3 regions of the Enterobacter cloacae complex sp. 394I7 genome follow, and region 2 is predicted to be linked to each of the others. Evidence: riboswitches for the same ligand, from Rfam matches in the RefSeq annotation. Region 2 holds a riboswitch; each other region holds the start of a gene.
The links. Region 2 has a riboswitch for thiamine pyrophosphate ahead of thiB (thiamine ABC transporter substrate binding subunit). Riboswitches for the same ligand answer to the same signal wherever they lie in the genome.
Positions count from the first base shown of each region.

Region 1 (5,804 bases), on a different contig from region 2:
TGCCCTGCTGTTCCTCGGCATTCTGCTGCATGGCGTGAGTTACGACTTCTACTATGTGACCGCGTATATCTACGTGGATAAAAAAGCGCCGGTGCATATGCGCACCGCCGCACAAGGCCTGATTACGCTGTGCTGTCAGGGGTTTGGTAGCCTGTTAGGTTACCGCCTGGGCGGCGTGATGATGGAAAAAATGTTCGCATACAAAGAGCCGGTGAATGGGTTGACCTTCAACTGGGCCGGAATGTGGGCATTCGGAGGGATCATGATTGCCGTGATCGCCGTGCTGTTTATGCTGTTTTTCCGCGAATCGGACAAAGAGATCACCGCAATTGAGGTGGTTGAAGGCGATACCGCGCTGACACGAGGGGAAGTTAAATGAAACAAGAACGTGTTCTCGGTGCCCTTTACGGGCAAGCGTTAGGGGATGCGATGGGCATGCCGTCGGAGCTTTGGCCGAGAAAGCGCGTCAAAGCGCACTTCGGCTGGATCGACCGTTTTTTACCCGGACCGGCTGAAAATAACGCCGCCTGCTATTTTAAGCAGGCAGAATTCACCGACGATACGTCAATGGCGTTATGCCTGGCGGATGCGATTATCGAATGCGACGGGCAGATCAACGCGGATGTTATCGGCAAACATATTCTGCACTGGGCGGAGTCGTTCGATGCGTTTAACAAGAATGTGTTAGGTCCGACATCGAAGATTGCGCTTAACGCCATTCGTGACGGCAAGCCGGTCAGTGAACTGGAAAACAACGGCGTCACCAACGGTGCGGCGATGCGCGCCTCTCCGCTGGGCTGCCTGCTGCCGGCCACGCGTCTGGAGCACTTTGTCGCAGAGGTGGCGCTGGCCTCAAGCCCGACCCATAAATCCGACCTCGCGATTGCCGGCGCGGTGGTGATAGCCTGGGCGGTGTCGCGTGCCATTGACGGTGAACGCTGGCAGAACATCGTCGATGCCCTGCCAGGCATTGCCCGCTACGCACAGGAAGCGAAAACAACCACCTTCAGCGCATCGCTGGCGGCACGGATTGAGCTCGCCCTTAAGACCGTGCGTGAAGCCAACGGCATCGATTCCGCCAGCGAGCAGGTTTACCAGCTTATTGGCGCGGGCACCAGCACGCTTGAGTCGGTTCCAGCGGCGATTGCGATGGTCGAACTGGCAGGCACCGACCCGAACCGCTGCGCCATTTTGTGCGCCAACCTCGGCGGTGATACGGACACCATCGGCGCGATGGCGACGGCAATCTGCGGTGCGCTTCACGGCGTACAGGCGATTGACCCGGCGTACAAGGAGGAACTCGACGCCGTAAACCGCCTCGACTTTAACCACTACTGTGAAAAACTGCTGCACTTCCGGGAGCAAAGGGAGGGCGTATGAGTGCTTTTGCTGCACGCCTTGAAACACTGCACGCCACTCGCCCGGTCACGGTGTTGGGTGCTGCGGTCATCGACGTGATCGCCGACGCCTATGCCCTGCCCTGGCGCGGGTGTGATATCGAACTCAAACAACAGGGTGTCAATATCGGCGGCTGTGCGCTGAATATTGCTATTGCGCTGAAACGGCTCGGGATCGCCGCGCAAAACGCGCTCCCTGTCGGTCACGGAGTGTGGGCAGACATCATCCGTAACGCCATGGCCAAACAGGATCTGCACAGCGTCATCGACGTAGAAACGGGCGACAACGGCTGGTGTCTGGCGCTGGTCGAACCGGACGGTGAGCGGACCTTTATGTCGTTTAGCGGCGTGGAGAACCAGTGGCAACAGCGCTGGCTGGATGCGCTGCACGTGCCGTCTGAAAGCCTGGTCTACCTCTCAGGCTATCAGCTGGCGTCACCGTGCGGAGAGCGTCTGACGGCCTGGCTGGAAGGCCTGGAAAACATTACCGCGTTTATCGACTTTGGGCCGCGCATTGCCGATATTCCTGATGCGCTGATGGCGCGGATCATGGCCTGTAAGCCGATGGTATCGCTTAATCGCCAGGAAGCCGAGATGGCAGCGGGACGATTTGGCATGGAAGCTGAAACACTCGGCCCGCAGTGGCTACAGCGTTTTGGTTCTGCGCTGATTATTCGCCACGATAAAGACGGTGCCGCCTGGTATGAGGGTGATAAATCGGGCTACGTTCCGGCGTTTCCCGCAACCGTCGTCGACACGATCGGTGCGGGCGACAGCCACGCCGGTGGCACGCTTGCCGGGCTGGCGGCAGGATGGTCGCTGGCTGATGCCGTTACGCTTGGCAATGCAGTGGCAGCCTGGGTCGTTAGCCACCGCGGCGGCGACTGCGCGCCAGGGCGCGAGGCGTTACTCCTCGCACACAAAGACGTATAAATCGCTACGGCAGTAGCTGATGCTGAACTCAATGGGCCGGTTCTGCTGATCAAGTGCAACTTGCTTGATCACCAGCACCGGGATTTTGTCATCCATGCGGATATGCGTCTGAAACTCGCTGTCCGGCATGCGGGCACTGACGCGTGAGCGGGTGCGTTGCGGGAAGATATTCTGGCTACGGAAGTAGTCATACAGGGAAATCCCAATTGCATCCGGATCGTGAATCAACCCTACCGGCACCCAGGACTCCTCAATCGATACGGCGTCATCATCCACATAGCGGATGCGCTTAAGCAAAAAGACCTCGCTCTCCGGCGGCACTGACAGCTGGCTGGCCACCTCTTCCGGGCATTTCACCACCCGTTTATTCACCCACAGCGTGTTGGGCTTTTTGCCGCGCAGCACCACCTGCTGAGAAAAACCGCGCGCTTCCTTGAGCGAGTATTCAAAGATGTTATTGATTTGCGTCCCATAGCCCCGGGCGCGCGTCACTACGCCGTCGGCTTCCAGAGCCTGCATCGCTTTGCGCACGGTAATGCGCGACACGCCGGTTAACTGACTGAGATCGCGCTCGCCGGGCAGTATATTCCCATGCTCCAGCACCCCGTTGCGTACCGCGTTTTTTACCGTTTCGGCAAATTTCAGATACAGCGGCGTGTTGTCCGGGGCGGCAATGCGTTCATTCAGTTGATCGATTAACCGGGTATGCGCTTGTTCCATCTCTGTTTTTCTCAGGCCTGGTGTGTGTTGCCAGTATACGGCTTACCACCAGGCATGAAAATGGTGTACCGGACCAATACCGTGACCAACCTCGAGAGTATCGGCTTTTGCCAGCGCTTCGGAGAGCCAGATTTTAGCGTCGCGGACCGTATCCCCCCAGTTGTCACGACGGGGGCGCAAAGCCGCCAGCGCGGCAGAGAGCGTGCAGCCGGTCCCGTGGGTGTTTTTGGTCTGTACCCGCGGGGCCGTGAAACGCAGCGCACCGTCGTGGGTAAACAACCAGTCAGGGCTTTCTTCATCATCAAGATGACCACCTTTCATCAGCACGGCGCCGCAGCCCATCGCCAGGAGCGCATTCCCCTGCTCTTTCATTTCGCGCTCATTCTGCGCGTGCGGCGCATCCAGCAGCGCAGCAGCTTCAGGCAGATTAGGCGTGATAAGCGCCACCTGCGGCAGCAGCTTATTTCGCAGCGTCTCTACGGCGGAGGCGGACAGCAGCGGGTCACCGCTTTTTGCCAGCATCACGGTATCCAGCACCACATTTTGCACCTGGTAACGTTTAAGCCGTTCTGCCACCGCTTCAACAATGTCGGTCTCGGCCAGCATCCCAATCTTGGTGGTGTCGATTCGCACATCGCTGAAAACCGAATCCAGCTGTGCGGCGACAAAGTCCGGCTCAATGCGGTAAACCGACTGCACGCCACGCGTATTTTGCGCCACCAGCGCGGTAATCACCGAGCAGCCGTACGCCCCGAGTGCGGAGAAAGTTTTCAAATCAGCCTGAATGCCCGCGCCGCCGCTTGGGTCGGTACCGGCAATGGTAAGGGCGTTAATCCGATTCATACCCGTTCCTCCAGAGTGTAGAGCGCGTCGAGGAACGCGCTGGCAAAACTGCCGGGACCACCGGACCGGGCGATGGCTGCCGATCCGGCACGTTTCATCCATCCGCAAGCGGCGGCGATGTTGTCCAGCCGGTCGCCGGGAAGCGAGCAGCTCGCCGCCACGACTGCCGAGAGCGCGCATCCCGTTCCCACCACGCGGGTCATCATCGGGTCACCGCCCACGACCGTGCGGGTGCGCTGCCCGTCTGTGACGTAATCCCGTTCACCGGTGACCACCACAATGGCATTCGTCTGGCGAGCCAGCGCCTGCGCGGCAGGCAGCGCAGTTGCCGCCGTGTCGGTGGTATCGACGCCGCGCCCGCCCGCACTCATCCCGGCAAGGGCGAGAATTTCCGAGGCATTGCCGCGAATGGCCGCCGGTTTCAGGGCGAGGATTTGGTGGCAAAAACGGGTGCGGAACGTCAGCGCCCCTACGGCAACCGGGTCAAGCGTCCAGGGTTTCCCTGCTGCCACTGCACGCTCAATCGCCCGGCGCATCGACTGGGCGCGCGGCGCCGTCAGCGTCCCGACGTTAATCAGCAGGGCATCTGCGAGCGCGGAAAACTGCTCAGCCTCTTCGGCTTCAATCACCATAGCCGGGGAAGCGCCAAGCGCCAGTAACACATTGGCCGTAAAGGTCTGTACCACATCGTTGGTCATACAGTGGGTAAGTGGGGAACGGGTTCGAAACTGATGTAAAACGTGTAAATCGAGCAGGTCAGGCTGCATGGTATCGCTCCTGCCGTGCGTGAAGAAGCGATGACCGGGAAGGCATCTGACTTCCCTACGCTGGCATTATCCAGATCAGGTGGTACGGGTATTTCTCAGCCTTCACAAGGAAGGGCACCCCGAGTCATGTACTACAAAATCAAAAGCTTGCGATTAACGTCCCGTTAATCCCTGTTCTGGATCATGCCAGCGGGAAGCCAAAGACTCAACCCTAAAAAATCCTCTGTGTCCCAGTTTGTGTCTCACGTTGTGTCCCACAGATAAATGGCGGGCACAAAAAAACCGCCCATAAGGCGGCTTAAGAAAATAATTTCAATCGTGATGATTTAAATGGAATCTATTTTCTGCATACGCTTTCTCCATGCAGTCGAAGTGCTTTTGCCAATTCCAATTGGAATGCAAAGGAAAGACGGGAACGGCTGATCTTTATACCATCAATAATGATGTGTGTAGGGTAAACAGTGACCATGCGGCCCAAGTATTGGAAGTGTTTAGGGTGGTTTGACTTATCGTTATTCATTGTGTGCCATCCGTCTGGGTGGGGGTATTCCCGCCAACGGATGATTGATCTAAAATCGATCAAAATCAATAACTTAACAGATCACCAAATCCAGGGGGTGTACACTGGCAAGCCTCCCTCAGCCTAACTTATACACGAACAGAAAATAGGGGCGGATTCCTTCCAGTTGGGTGGGAAAATATCTGGGAGTTTGGATATTGTTGCTAGGCCCCTCGATCTGAGGCCCCGGGTGATGAGAGTATTTTCGCCAAATATCTGGGGGCACTCCCTACCGGATGGCCTGCATTCTGGTCAAACATTGTCCAACCTTCCGCTCTTACAGTGCGCTCGCTCAGATAACCCTTTATTCTCAATTACTTAATAACAACACAATACCATTCTGTTGCTTTACCCTGTGGACCAGTGGCCCAGCCGGGCCACCCTGGAGGCGTCCGCCTCCCCTGTGCGCCTGTGGCGCGTTATCTTGTGGCAAGCCATACAAACCCACAGGGTTGAGAGTGGTAGCGCCACAGGCGCATACAGAGAGCGGGCCTACATAGACCCTCTGAGGGGCGAAGGCTTTCGACCCGGCTTGTATTGAGAATAACTATCGTTTGCAAGTGATATTGATTATCATGTGGGAAT
Region 1 covers NZ_JBXWCR010000001.1:2,018,443-2,024,246, forward strand. The annotation lists gene AC2FAP_RS09790 (nucleoside permease) at 1-379, shown strand, start outside; gene AC2FAP_RS09795 (ADP-ribosylglycohydrolase family protein) at 376-1,380, shown strand; gene AC2FAP_RS09800 (PfkB family carbohydrate kinase) at 1,377-2,330, shown strand; gene AC2FAP_RS09805 (GntR family transcriptional regulator) at 2,304-3,050, opposite strand; gene thiD (bifunctional hydroxymethylpyrimidine kinase/phosphomethylpyrimidine kinase) at 3,093-3,893, opposite strand; gene thiM (hydroxyethylthiazole kinase) at 3,890-4,660, opposite strand; TPP riboswitch at 4,696-4,792, opposite strand.
Region 1: linked by a shared signal. The riboswitch ahead of thiM (hydroxyethylthiazole kinase) and the one ahead of thiB (thiamine ABC transporter substrate binding subunit) in region 2 are both predicted to bind thiamine pyrophosphate.

Region 2 (5,804 bases):
CCAGACCCAGCAGGCTGAAAAGTAAAGCCAGCCACCCCTGACGACCATAGACGCTCAGGATGCCAAACACGGCCACCAGGACCGGCAGGATCAGCGTCATGGCGCACAGGCGCAGCAGGGCCTGCCTGCCGGGGAAACGGCGGCGATAAAGCGCGCGTGCCAGGAAAATGGCGGGGATAACCGACAGCAGCGCAGAGAGAAAGGCCTGCCAGAAAGAGAAACGGATAACGTGCCAGAGATAACTGTCGTGCCAGAGCGCGAACAGGTCGCTCTCTGGCGCGTTAAACCACAAGGCAAGGAATGCGCCCAGACTGACCGCCACCATCAATACGGCGGCGAGCAGCCCAGGAATTAACCAGCCGGGAATTAACGGCTGACGGCGCGTTGCCATTCACTTACCCATGCTGCTCGCTGCGCGGCAACCTGCTGAGGCGTAAACTCCAGCGAGGTTTGCGGTTTGGTCAGTTTCTCAAAGCCCGCTGGCAACGCCACGCTGGTCACGGGGTACATCCAGTTACCCGCTGGAATCGCGTTCTGGAATGCCGGGGAGACCATAAATTTCAGGAACTTCTCGGCCAGTTCGGGCTGTTTGCTGGATGCCGTGCGGGCTGCCACTTCGACCTGCAGATAGTGCCCTTCAGCAAAACTGGCGGCGGCGTAATTGTCTTTTTTCTCGGCGATGATGTGATAAGCCGGGGAGGTGGTGTAGCTCAGAACCAGATCACTTTCCCCTTTCAGGAACAGACCGTAGGCTTCGCTCCAGCCTTTTGTCACGGTGACGGTTTTGGCGGCCAGCTTCTGCCACGCTTGCGGAGCGTCATCGCCGTAGACTTTCTGCATCCACAGCAGCAGCCCCAGGCCTGGCGTACTGGTGCGAGGATCTTCATAAATAACGCGCCATTTCTGCTCGCTTTCGACCAGTTCCTTCAGGCTTTTCGGCGGGTTTTTAAGCTTGTTTTTGTCGTAAACAAACGCGAAGTAACCGTAATCGAACGGCACAAAGGTGTCGTCCTGCCAGCCGCCCGGGACGCTGACGGCATCGGTGGCGACGCCGCTTTTGGCAAACAGTCTGGTTTTCGAGGCGGCCTCCAGCAGGTTGTTATCCAGCCCAAGCACCACATCGGCTTTACTGTTTTTGCCTTCCATGCGCAGGCGGTTAAGCAGCGAGACGCCATCTTCCAGCGCCACGAACTTCAGTTCGCACTGACAGTCAGCTTCAAAGGCTTTTTTCACCACCGGACCCGGACCCCAGTCGGCTGAGAAGGAGTCGTAGGTGTAGACCGTCAGGACGGGCTTCGCGACAGCAGGGAGCGCAAACAGCGCCAGAAGGGGGAGAACTTTTTTTAACACTTTGCACCTCAAGGTTGAGTGGCAAAGGATTTTGAGTGACAGCCTCAAATCCCTTCGCCGGCGTTATCCGGATCAGGTTCGACGGGTATTATCTCAGCGCACATCAGTGATGCAGCACCCCGTTGAGAACGGCGCTATTGTAATGATTTGGCAAATATTACGAAAGTGTTATGGCTCCGGCGGCGAAAACCAGGCGGATTTAAAATCAAACCAGCCCAGCGTATTCATTCTGACACCGCGCATACTACGTTGCCCCTGGATCATCAGCCAGTGGTGGATCAACGGCACGATCGCTTGTTCAGCCAGCAACTGCTGGCACCATGAGGCCAGATTCATGTCGCCGGCGCGCCAGCGTGCCGCGTCCTGCTGCCAGTCCCGGTCTATGCAGTGCTGGATAAGCGGGACCTCATACAGGTGAGAGAAGAGCGAGAAATCAAGCGGCAGGGTAAAGTTGGCGCTGTTGAGCCAGATGTCGCTGACGATCTCCCCCTGATGCCATTCATCGTAATCCACCTCTTTGACATCCAGCCTCACCCCAACGGCGGCCAGCAGTCGGGTCATGATTCTGGCGATAAAGCGGTGTTCAACGTGCTCGCGATAGTAGGTCAGGGTGATGGACTCCAGCCCGGCGGGCTTGTCGCAGTATGTCGGGCGGGCGTGATGCCAGCGAGGAAGCAGACCATACGCCGGGAACCAGTAGGTCTGGTACTGCTCCTCCGCATGATAAATCAGGCTGGAGGGCGACAACACGTGGCTTATCCATTTACGCACCTCATGGTTTGCCCCGCGATGGGTACGGCTGTCGAACAGCAGGTAGTAGCACCCTTCTTCGAGCCGGCTCTCCACGGCCTTTTCGCCCGTGGTGGGCCCTTCCAGCGTCAGCCCGGCGCTCAGCTCTTCATTGAGATCCGGTAATACCCACACGTTCACTTCGTCGATCAGCGCCCGGTAGCCAAAATAGTCATCAAAAGCGCGGATTTTCAGCTGGTTGTTGTTATTGCGCGATACAGAGTAGGGGCCGGTGCCAATCGGCAGGCTGGCAAAATTATTCATCGATTCCCATTCACCGGGCAAAATCATCGACGGTACATAGCCCAGCAGCCACGGAAGCCATTTGTCCGGCTGAGACAGTTCAACATCCAGTGTCCATGCCGTAGGGGAGTGAACGCGTGAAATATGGGAATAGAGCGGTAGCGTGCAGGCGCGCTCTAAAGAGGCAATCACATCGACCATCTCCAGCTCGCGGCCGTGGTGGAAATGAATACCAGGACGTAGAAAAAAGCGCCAGTGAAGAGGAGAAAGTTGCTGCCAGTGGTGCGCAATATCCGCTTCCAGTTCCCCATTTTCCTCATTTATGCGCGTCAGGCCGCTGAATATTTGTCGGGCCATATGGGTTTCAGAGCGGCGTAACGCCGTGCCGGGTAACAGGTTTTTCATCGGTCGATAGTAGAGCACCCGCAGAATGTGGCGACCCTGACGAAAGCTGCGCCCGAGATGCGACACCAGCATCTGGCGTACTGCCGCTTTGTCCCCCACCAGCTGCACCAGCTGGTCGATGCGGTCCTGTTCCAGCAGGTCTTCCGCCCGCTGCTGCTGCAACGCCAGCCCGGTATACAGAAAGGTCAGGCGCGAGCGTTTTCCGCGACCCGCCTCGGCCTCCCAGTTGAGCCAGCCCTGCTGCTGCATGGTATTAAGCAGCGTGCGCATGTGCCGGCGCGAACAGCTGAGCAGGTCCGCCAGCTCGTTCAGCGTGGTCTCCTGCGATCGCCCCTCGCAGCATTGCCAGAGGCGGATAAATTGTTGTTGCAGACGACCAGAGGGCATAAAAGGGGAACTCCTGAAAAAAAATCAGCAATTTATTAATCCCTATATTAGGCCAATAATTCTTCCCGATGAAGTGAGGAGGTAAATTATGAAGAGGTCTACCGCACGTCAGTTTTATCAGCGTTATTTTTCAGCGACGCAGGGAGCGTCCTGGCTGGCCCGCCAGTGTGCAGAGCAACGGTTGAAAATCCTGGAAGATCTGATGCAGTGGGACGTTACGAAACCGACCTCTTCTTGCTAACTCGCCTCGATCATGTGTGACTGAGTATTGGTGCTTATCACCCGCCAGCAAAATGTTTTTGCTGGCTTTTTTCGTTTACTATTCACCCACTTTCGATTCGCTTTCACAAGGACTTGCGCATGCTCTGGTTGATGACGATGGGGCGACGCCTGAACGGCGTGTATGCCGCTTTTATGCTGGTGGCCTTTATGATGGGCGTGGCGGGGGCATTGCAGGCTCCGACGCTGAGCCTGTTTCTCAGCCGTGAGGTGGGGGCGCAGCCGTTTTGGGTGGGGCTGTTTTATACCGTGAACGCCATCGCCGGGATCCTGGTCAGTCTGGCACTGGCAAAACGATCGGACAATCGGGGCGATCGTCGCAAACTGATCCTCTTTTGCTGCGCCATGGCCGTGGGTAACGCGCTGCTGTTTGCCTTCAATCGCCATTACCTGACGCTGATTACCTGCGGCGTGCTTCTGGCGTCACTCGCCAATACCGCCATGCCGCAGCTGTTCGCGCTGGCCCGTGAATACGCGGATAACTCGGCGCGGGAAGTGGTGATGTTCAGCTCGGTCATGCGTGCGCAGCTCTCTCTGGCCTGGGTGATCGGCCCGCCGCTGGCGTTTATGCTGGCGCTGAACTATGGCTTTACCACCATGTTTTCTATCGCTGCCGGCATTTTTGTCATCAGCCTGATACTGATTGCCTTTGCGCTACCCTCGGTGGCGCGAGTGGAGCAGACGACCGATAAACCCATCACCCAGGTGAGCGGCTGGCAGGATAAAAACGTCCGCATGCTGTTTATCGCGTCCATGCTGATGTGGACCTGCAACACCATGTACATCATTGATATGCCGCTGTGGATCAGCAGCGATCTGGGGTTGCCGGACAAGCTGGCAGGGATCCTGATGGGGACGGCTGCCGGCCTGGAAATTCCGGCGATGATCCTGGCGGGTTATTACGTTAAGCGTTTTGGAAAGCGTCGCATGATGATCGTCGCCGTGGCGGCGGGAGTGCTTTTTTATCTGGGGCTGATCGTTTTCCATTCGCGCGAAGCACTGCTTGCGCTACAGCTGTTTAACGCCGTGTTTATTGGCATCGTGGCCGGGATTGGGATGCTCTGGTTCCAGGACTTAATGCCGGGACGGGCAGGCTCTGCCACTACGCTCTTTACCAACAGCATTTCAACGGGCGTTATTCTGGCAGGGGTGATTCAGGGGGCGTTGTCGCAAACCTACGGCCACGCGTCAGTGTACTGGATGATTGCGGCCATTTCCGTGGTGACGCTGGTGCTAACCTGCCGGGTAAAAGATGTCTGATTCTGAAAGGCTGCTTCACGCAATAAAACGATTTTCTGACAGGGTCTGAGAAGGCGCATAAAGTGCGTGGCATCAGCCTGAGGCTGTTTGCCTCAGGCTGATGCAAGAGGCAAACAGTGGTGAGTCCCACATCAATTAACACTGAGGGTGTACTGCACCCATTATGTTGGACGGTTGATCTTCACCGGGATGGTACGCAGCCTACCCCATAAACGCAGGCTGTTTTTGCTCATAGGCGGAGATGGCATCTTCGTGCTGCAGCGTCAGGCCAATACTGTCCAGGCCATTCAGCATGCAGTGACGACGAAAGGCGTCAATGCTGAAGCTGTAGGATTTATCACCCGCTTTCACCACTTCCGCTTCCAGATCCACTTCAAACGAAATCCCAGGATTTGCCTTCACCAGGGCGAACAATTCGTCCACCTGCGCATCACTCAGCGTCACCGGCAGCAGCTGGTTATTGAAGCTGTTGCCGTAGAAGATATCGGCAAAGCTTGGGGCGATAACCACTTTAAACCCGTAGTCGGTGAGCGCCCAGGGTGCATGTTCACGGGAAGAGCCGCAGCCAAAGTTTTCACGCGCCAGCAGAATCGATGCGCCTTTAAATTCCGGGAAGTTCAGCACGAACTCGGGATTGGGCACTTCGCCTTTGTCGTCCAGGAAGCGCCAGTCGTTAAACAGATGCGCGCCAAACCCGGTACGGGTCACCTTCTGCAAAAACTGCTTTGGAATGATGGCGTCAGTGTCGACGTTAGCGGCGTCCAGTGGGACAACCCGGCCCGTATGTTGGGTAAATTTCTCTGCCATGATTGTCTCCTTATTTCAGGCTGCGAATATCGGCGAAATGACCGGTCACTGCCGCAGCGGCGGCCATTGCCGGGCTGACCAGGTGAGTACGCCCACCGCGGCCCTGACGGCCTTCAAAGTTACGGTTACTGGTGGAGGCACAACGCTCGCCAGGATTCAGGCGGTCATTGTTCATGGCCAGGCACATGGAGCAGCCAGGCAGGCGCCATTCGAAGCCCGCTTCGATAAAGATCTTATCCAGGCCTTCAGCTTCCGCCTGGGCTTTCACCGGGCCAGAGCCCGGC
Region 2 covers NZ_JBXWCR010000003.1:135,489-141,292, reverse strand. The annotation lists gene thiP (thiamine/thiamine pyrophosphate ABC transporter permease ThiP) at 1-391, opposite strand, end outside; gene thiB (thiamine ABC transporter substrate binding subunit) at 367-1,350, opposite strand; TPP riboswitch at 1,382-1,482, opposite strand; gene sgrR (HTH-type transcriptional regulator SgrR) at 1,519-3,174, opposite strand; gene sgrT (glucose uptake inhibitor SgrT) at 3,263-3,415, shown strand; gene AC2FAP_RS14065 (sugar efflux transporter) at 3,535-4,713, shown strand; gene leuD (3-isopropylmalate dehydratase small subunit) at 4,915-5,520, opposite strand; gene leuC (3-isopropylmalate dehydratase large subunit) at 5,531-5,804, opposite strand, start outside.

Region 3 (5,804 bases), on a different contig from region 2:
CGAATGGAACCAGGGCGCAGGCCGTCGCCCAGCGACAGCGAGACGTCGTAAGCGGCACAGATTTCGCAGATCTCGCGGAAGTGTTCGTAGAGGAAGTTTTCCTGATGATGAGACAGACACCACTTCGCCATGATTGAGCCCCCGCGCGAGACAATGCCGGTCAGACGCTTCGCGGTCATCGGCACGTAGCGCAGCAGCACCCCCGCGTGGATGGTGAAGTAGTCTACACCCTGTTCAGCCTGCTCCAGCAGCGTGTCGCGGAACGCTTCCCAGGTGAGGTTTTCAGCGATACCGTTCACTTTCTCCAGCGCCTGATAGACCGGCACCGTTCCGATAGGCACCGGGCTGTTACGCAGGATCCACTCGCGGGTTTCGTGGATATAACGCCCGGTGGAGAGATCCATTACCGTGTCCGCGCCCCAGCGCGTTGACCAGACCAGCTTCTCGACCTCTTCTTCGATGGAGGAGGTGACCGCGGAGTTACCGATATTGGCGTTGACCTTCACCAGGAAGTTGCGGCCGATAATCATCGGTTCGGATTCCGGGTGATTGATGTTGGCGGGGATAATCGCGCGGCCAGCGGCCACCTCATCGCGCACAAACTCCGGGGTGATGTTTTCCGGCAGGCGGGCACCGAAACCTTCGCCCGGATGCTGGTGGCGCAGCACTTCGCTACGGATGCGCTCACGGCCCATATTTTCACGGATGGCGATAAACTCCATCTCTGGGGTGACGATCCCCTGACGCGCATAGTGCAGCTGGGTGACGCATTTGCCCGCTTTCGCACGTTTCGGCGTCAGCAGGCCCGCGAAGCGCAGTTCGTCCAGGCCGTCGTCGGCCAGACGCTCTTTGGTGTAGGCAGAGCTGCGAACCGTCAGTTCTTCGCAGTCGTTACGCGCGTCAATCCAGCGCTGGCGAAGTTTTGCCAGCCCCTGCTGCACGTTAATGGCCACATCAGGATCGCCGTATGGGCCAGACGTGTCGTAGACTGGCACGGCTTCGTTGTCTTCATACTGCGGGTTTTCTTTGCTGCCGCCAAGAAGCGTCGGGCTAAGCTGGATTTCGCGCATCGGAACGCGGATATCCGCCTGAGAGCCGGTGATGTAAATACGCTTAGAGTTCGGGAAAGCGGTGCCTTCCAGGGTGTCGATGAAGTGTTGGGCGTGTGCGCGCTGTTCGCGGCGGGTCAGTTTAGTAGTAGACATAGCTCATTCCAAAAGTGAAGGACATGGCTTGTCAGACGACGGATGAAGCAAGAGGAGATCGCCCGGGGGCGATACTACAGCAGTTTTACTCTTGTTCCCTTCGCAGGTATTAGCCTGATCAGGTTCCGCGGATCCCGAATTAACGGTCTCAGCCCGTGCTTTCACACTGGGCACTCCGACAAGAAATTTACACGCCATCGTTCGCGCTATCGCATGAATGATTTCGTGTAATACCCCCTCCTGAGAGGGGCGAATGTTTGTAAACTACTCGTTAACGATTAAGAACTCAAGCAGGCCGCGCGATGTTATCTTCGTTGCTGGCCTTAGAATCGTTATCCAGCACGAGAGCGATCAGCTTATCTTCCAGCGAGAATCGCTCTTCCAGCGCTTCGCCGAGATCGGACAGCGCCTGTTGAAACTCAAGGTAGTTGTCGTGATCGATGGCGTTCTCGAGGGTGGAATCGTAGTAATTCATGATCTGCTGGGTATTGGCTTCCAGCAGCGGGTAGAGTTTGGATGCCGTTAAATACGGGCTAGTGCCTTCCATTTCGCGGATAATGCGTTCATAAATATTGAAATGGCCGTCGGACAGGTAGTCGACCAGGCTCTGACAAAAATCATCCAGCGCTTTTTCATTCAGCCGCATAAACGATTCTTTGCCAGGCTTAATACCGACCAGATTGTAATAAGCCACGAGTAGATGCTTGCGCACATGTAGCCAGCGATCCACCAGTTTGTTACTTCCTCTAACGCGCTCAGTCAGGCTTTCTAGCTGGTTTAACATGTTCGACTCCGCAAGGTTTAGAATTGATTCTGCTTATCCAAAATGTAACCACAATGCTAACAACATGTCAGTGAAGCGAAGGTAGTGCAATAGATATGGATCGTATTATTGAAAAATCAGATCTGGGTTGGTGGATTGTCAGTCACGAACAAAAATTATGGCTGCCCGGTGGGGAAATACCCCATGGCACTGCCGATCGTTTCGATCTCGTTGGTCAGCCTGCACTGAAGATCGGCGAGTGGCAAGGGGAGCCGGTGTGGTTGATCCAGCAGCCTCGCCGCCAGGACATGGGATCCGTTCGTCAGGTGCTGGATCTCGATGTGTGCCTGTTCCAGCTGGCAGGCCGTGGCGTGCAGTTGGCCGAGTTTTACCGATCGCATAAATACTGCGGCTACTGCGGGCATACCATGCACCCGAGCAAAACCGAGTGGGCCATGCTCTGCAGCCACTGCCGTGAACGCTATTATCCGCAGATTGCGCCGTGCATTATCGTCGCTATCCGGCGTGACGATTCCATTCTGCTGGCGCAACATACCCGCCATCGCAACGGCATTCATACTGTTCTTGCCGGGTTCGTTGAAGTGGGCGAAACGCTGGAGCAGGCGGTGGCGCGTGAAGTGATGGAAGAGAGCGGGATCCGGGTGAAGAACCTGCATTACGTGACGTCTCAGCCGTGGCCGTTCCCGCAGTCGCTGATGACGGCGTTTATGGCCGAATACGATAGCGGTGAGATTGTTATCGACCAGAAAGAGCTGCTGGACGCGAACTGGTACCGTTATGACGATTTGCCACTGTTACCCCCGCCGGGAACGGTAGCCCGTCGGCTGATAGAAGATACCGTGGCAATGTGTCGGGCCGAGTATGAGTAGTGTTACACTCACGGACTGACGCAATAAGGAACTGCAAAATGACCGAACTGAAGAACGATCGTTATCTGCGTGCGCTGCTGCGCCAGCCCGTTGATGTCACCCCGGTGTGGATGATGCGCCAGGCGGGGCGCTATCTGCCAGAGTACAAAGCCACGCGTGCGCAGGCGGGTGATTTTATGTCGCTGTGCAAAAATGCCGAGCTGGCCTGCGAAGTGACGCTCCAGCCGCTGCGCCGCTACCCGCTGGATGCCGCTATTCTCTTTTCGGACATTCTGACCATTCCGGATGCCATGGGCCTTGGGCTCTATTTCGAAACCGGTGAAGGTCCGCGTTTCACCTCCCCGATCAAAAGCAAAGCCGACGTTGATAAGCTGCCGGTACCGGATCCTGAGCAGGAGCTGGGGTATGTGATGAACGCCGTGCGCACAATTCGCCGTGAACTGAAAGGCGAAGTGCCGCTGATTGGCTTCTCAGGCAGCCCGTGGACGCTGGCGACCTATATGGTGGAAGGTGGCAGCAGCAAAGCCTTTACCGTCATTAAAAAGATGATGTACGCGGAGCCACAGGCGCTGCATACGCTGCTCGACAAGCTGGCGAAGAGCGTCACACTCTATCTTAACGCGCAGATTAAAGCAGGCGCGCAGTCGGTGATGATTTTCGATACCTGGGGCGGCGTGCTGACCGGGCGCGATTACCAGCAGTTCTCGCTGTATTACATGCATAAAATCGTCGATGGCCTGCTGCGTGAAAACGAAGGTCGCCGGGTGCCGGTGACGCTGTTCACCAAAGGCGGCGGGCAGTGGCTGGAAGCCATGGCCGCAACCGGCTGTGACGCGTTGGGTCTCGACTGGACAACCGATATTGCCGATGCGCGCCGTCGCGTGGGTGACAAAGTGGCGCTGCAGGGCAACATGGACCCGTCTATGCTCTATGCTCAGCCTGCCCGTATTGAGGAAGAGGTGGCCTCCATTCTTGCTGGTTTCGGCCAGGGCGAAGGACACGTGTTCAACCTCGGGCACGGTATTCATCAGGATGTACCGCCAGAACACGCTGGCGCGTTTGTGGAGGCGGTGCACCGACTTTCTGCACATTATCATCAGTAAGGAGTGGTTATGGATCTCGCGTCATTACGCGCTCAACAGATAGAACTGGCCTCATCCGTGATCCGTGAGGATCGTCTGGACACAGACCCGCCGCAGTACATTGGCGGAGCAGATGTGGGGTTTGAGCAGGGAGGTGAAGTGACGCGGGCGGCAATGGTGCTGCTGAAGTATCCCTCGCTGGAACTGGTGGAGTACAAGGTGGCGCGTATCGCCACCACCATGCCGTACATTCCTGGCTTTCTCTCATTCCGTGAATATCCCGCGCTGCTGGCAGCGTGGGAGCAACTCTCGCAAAAACCCGACCTGCTGTTTGTCGACGGCCATGGTATCTCTCATCCGCGCCGCTTAGGCGTCGCCAGCCATTTTGGGCTGCTGGTGGATGTCCCCACCATCGGTGTGGCTAAAAAACGTCTGTGCGGTGCGTTTGAGCCGCTCTCCGCCGAGCCAGGCGCGCTGGCACCTCTCATCGATAAGGGTGAGCAACTGGCGTGGGTCTGGCGCAGTAAAGCGCGTTGTAACCCCCTGTTTATCGCCACCGGGCATCGGGTGAGCACGGACAGTGCGCTGGCGTGGGTGCAGCGCTGCATGAAAGGGTATCGCTTACCGGAGCCCACCCGCTGGGCTGATGCGGTAGCGTCAGGGCGTCCGGCTTTTACGCGTTGGCAAGAAATTCAGTGATGATTCAGGTAAACTGCGGCTAATTTTCGATTCGAGACCTCATCATGCTACAAAACCCGATTCATCTGCGCCTTGAGAAGCTGGAAAGCTGGCAGCACGTGACTTTTATGGCTTGCCTGTGCGAGCGCATGTATCCCAACTATGCCGCGTTCTGCAAGCAGACAGGCTTTGGTGAAGGGCAGATTTATCGCCGCATCTTGGATTTAATCTGGGAGACGCTGACGGTCAAAGACGCTAAGGTGAACTTCGACTCTCAGCTTGAAAAGCTTGAAGAGGCGATCCCGGCGGCGGATGACTACGACCTGTATGGTGTCTATCCGGCCATTGATGCCTGCGTGGCATTAAGCGAACTGATTCATTCCCGTCTGAGCGGTGAAACGCTGGAGCATGCTATCGAAGTCAGCAAGGCATCCATTACGACCGTCGCGATGCTGGAAATGACCCAGGAAGGTCGGGAAATGACCGACGAAGAGCTGCGAGTGAACCCCGCGGTTGAGCAGGAATGGGATATCCAGTGGGAAATTTTCCGCCTGCTGGCAGAGTGTGAAGAACGCGATATTGAGCTGATAAAAGGGCTCCGTGCGGACTTACGTGAGGCTGGTGAGAGCAATATTGGTATAATTTTTAACCAATGAGACAACAAAACTTGATATAACGCTCGTTTTGTCGCTCCTCGACTCTTCCCTTTCGCCCCTTGTCTGGTCTACATTTGGGGGGCGAAAAAAAGTGGCTATCGGTGCGTGTATGCAGGAGAGTGCTTTTTTGGCATTTTCGTCGCACTCGATGCTTAGCAAGCGATAAACACATTGAAAGGATAACTTATGAACAAGACTCAACTGATTGATGTAATTGCGGACAAGGCTGATCTGTCTAAAGTGCAGGCTAAAGCTGCTCTGGAATCTACCCTGGCTGCTATTACTGAGTCTCTGAAAGAAGGTGATGCTGTACAACTGGTTGGTTTCGGTACCTTCAAAGTGAACCACCGCGCTGAGCGTACTGGCCGCAACCCGCAGACCGGTAAAGAAATCAAAATCGCCGCAGCTAACGTGCCGGCATTTGTTTCTGGTAAAGCACTGAAAGACGCTGTTAAGTAAGACGCGTGGCAGTGAACAGTTTTAACGAAGGGGCGGCAACGCCCCTTTTGTATGTCTGGCGCGGTCTTTTC
Region 3 covers NZ_JBXWCR010000015.1:4,010-9,813, reverse strand. The annotation lists gene thiC (phosphomethylpyrimidine synthase ThiC) at 1-1,205, opposite strand, end outside; TPP riboswitch at 1,284-1,393, opposite strand; gene AC2FAP_RS23710 (Rsd/AlgQ family anti-sigma factor) at 1,492-1,989, opposite strand; partial or broken gene nudC (NAD(+) diphosphatase) at 2,085-2,837, shown strand; partial or broken gene AC2FAP_RS23700 (hypothetical protein) at 2,806-2,895, opposite strand; gene hemE (uroporphyrinogen decarboxylase) at 2,897-3,961, shown strand; gene nfi (deoxyribonuclease V) at 3,971-4,639, shown strand; gene AC2FAP_RS23685 (YjaG family protein) at 4,684-5,274, shown strand; gene hupA (nucleoid-associated protein HU-alpha) at 5,461-5,733, shown strand; gene AC2FAP_RS23675 (DUF1481 domain-containing protein) at 5,745-5,804, shown strand, end outside.
Region 3: linked by a shared signal. The riboswitch ahead of thiC (phosphomethylpyrimidine synthase ThiC) and the one ahead of thiB (thiamine ABC transporter substrate binding subunit) in region 2 are both predicted to bind thiamine pyrophosphate.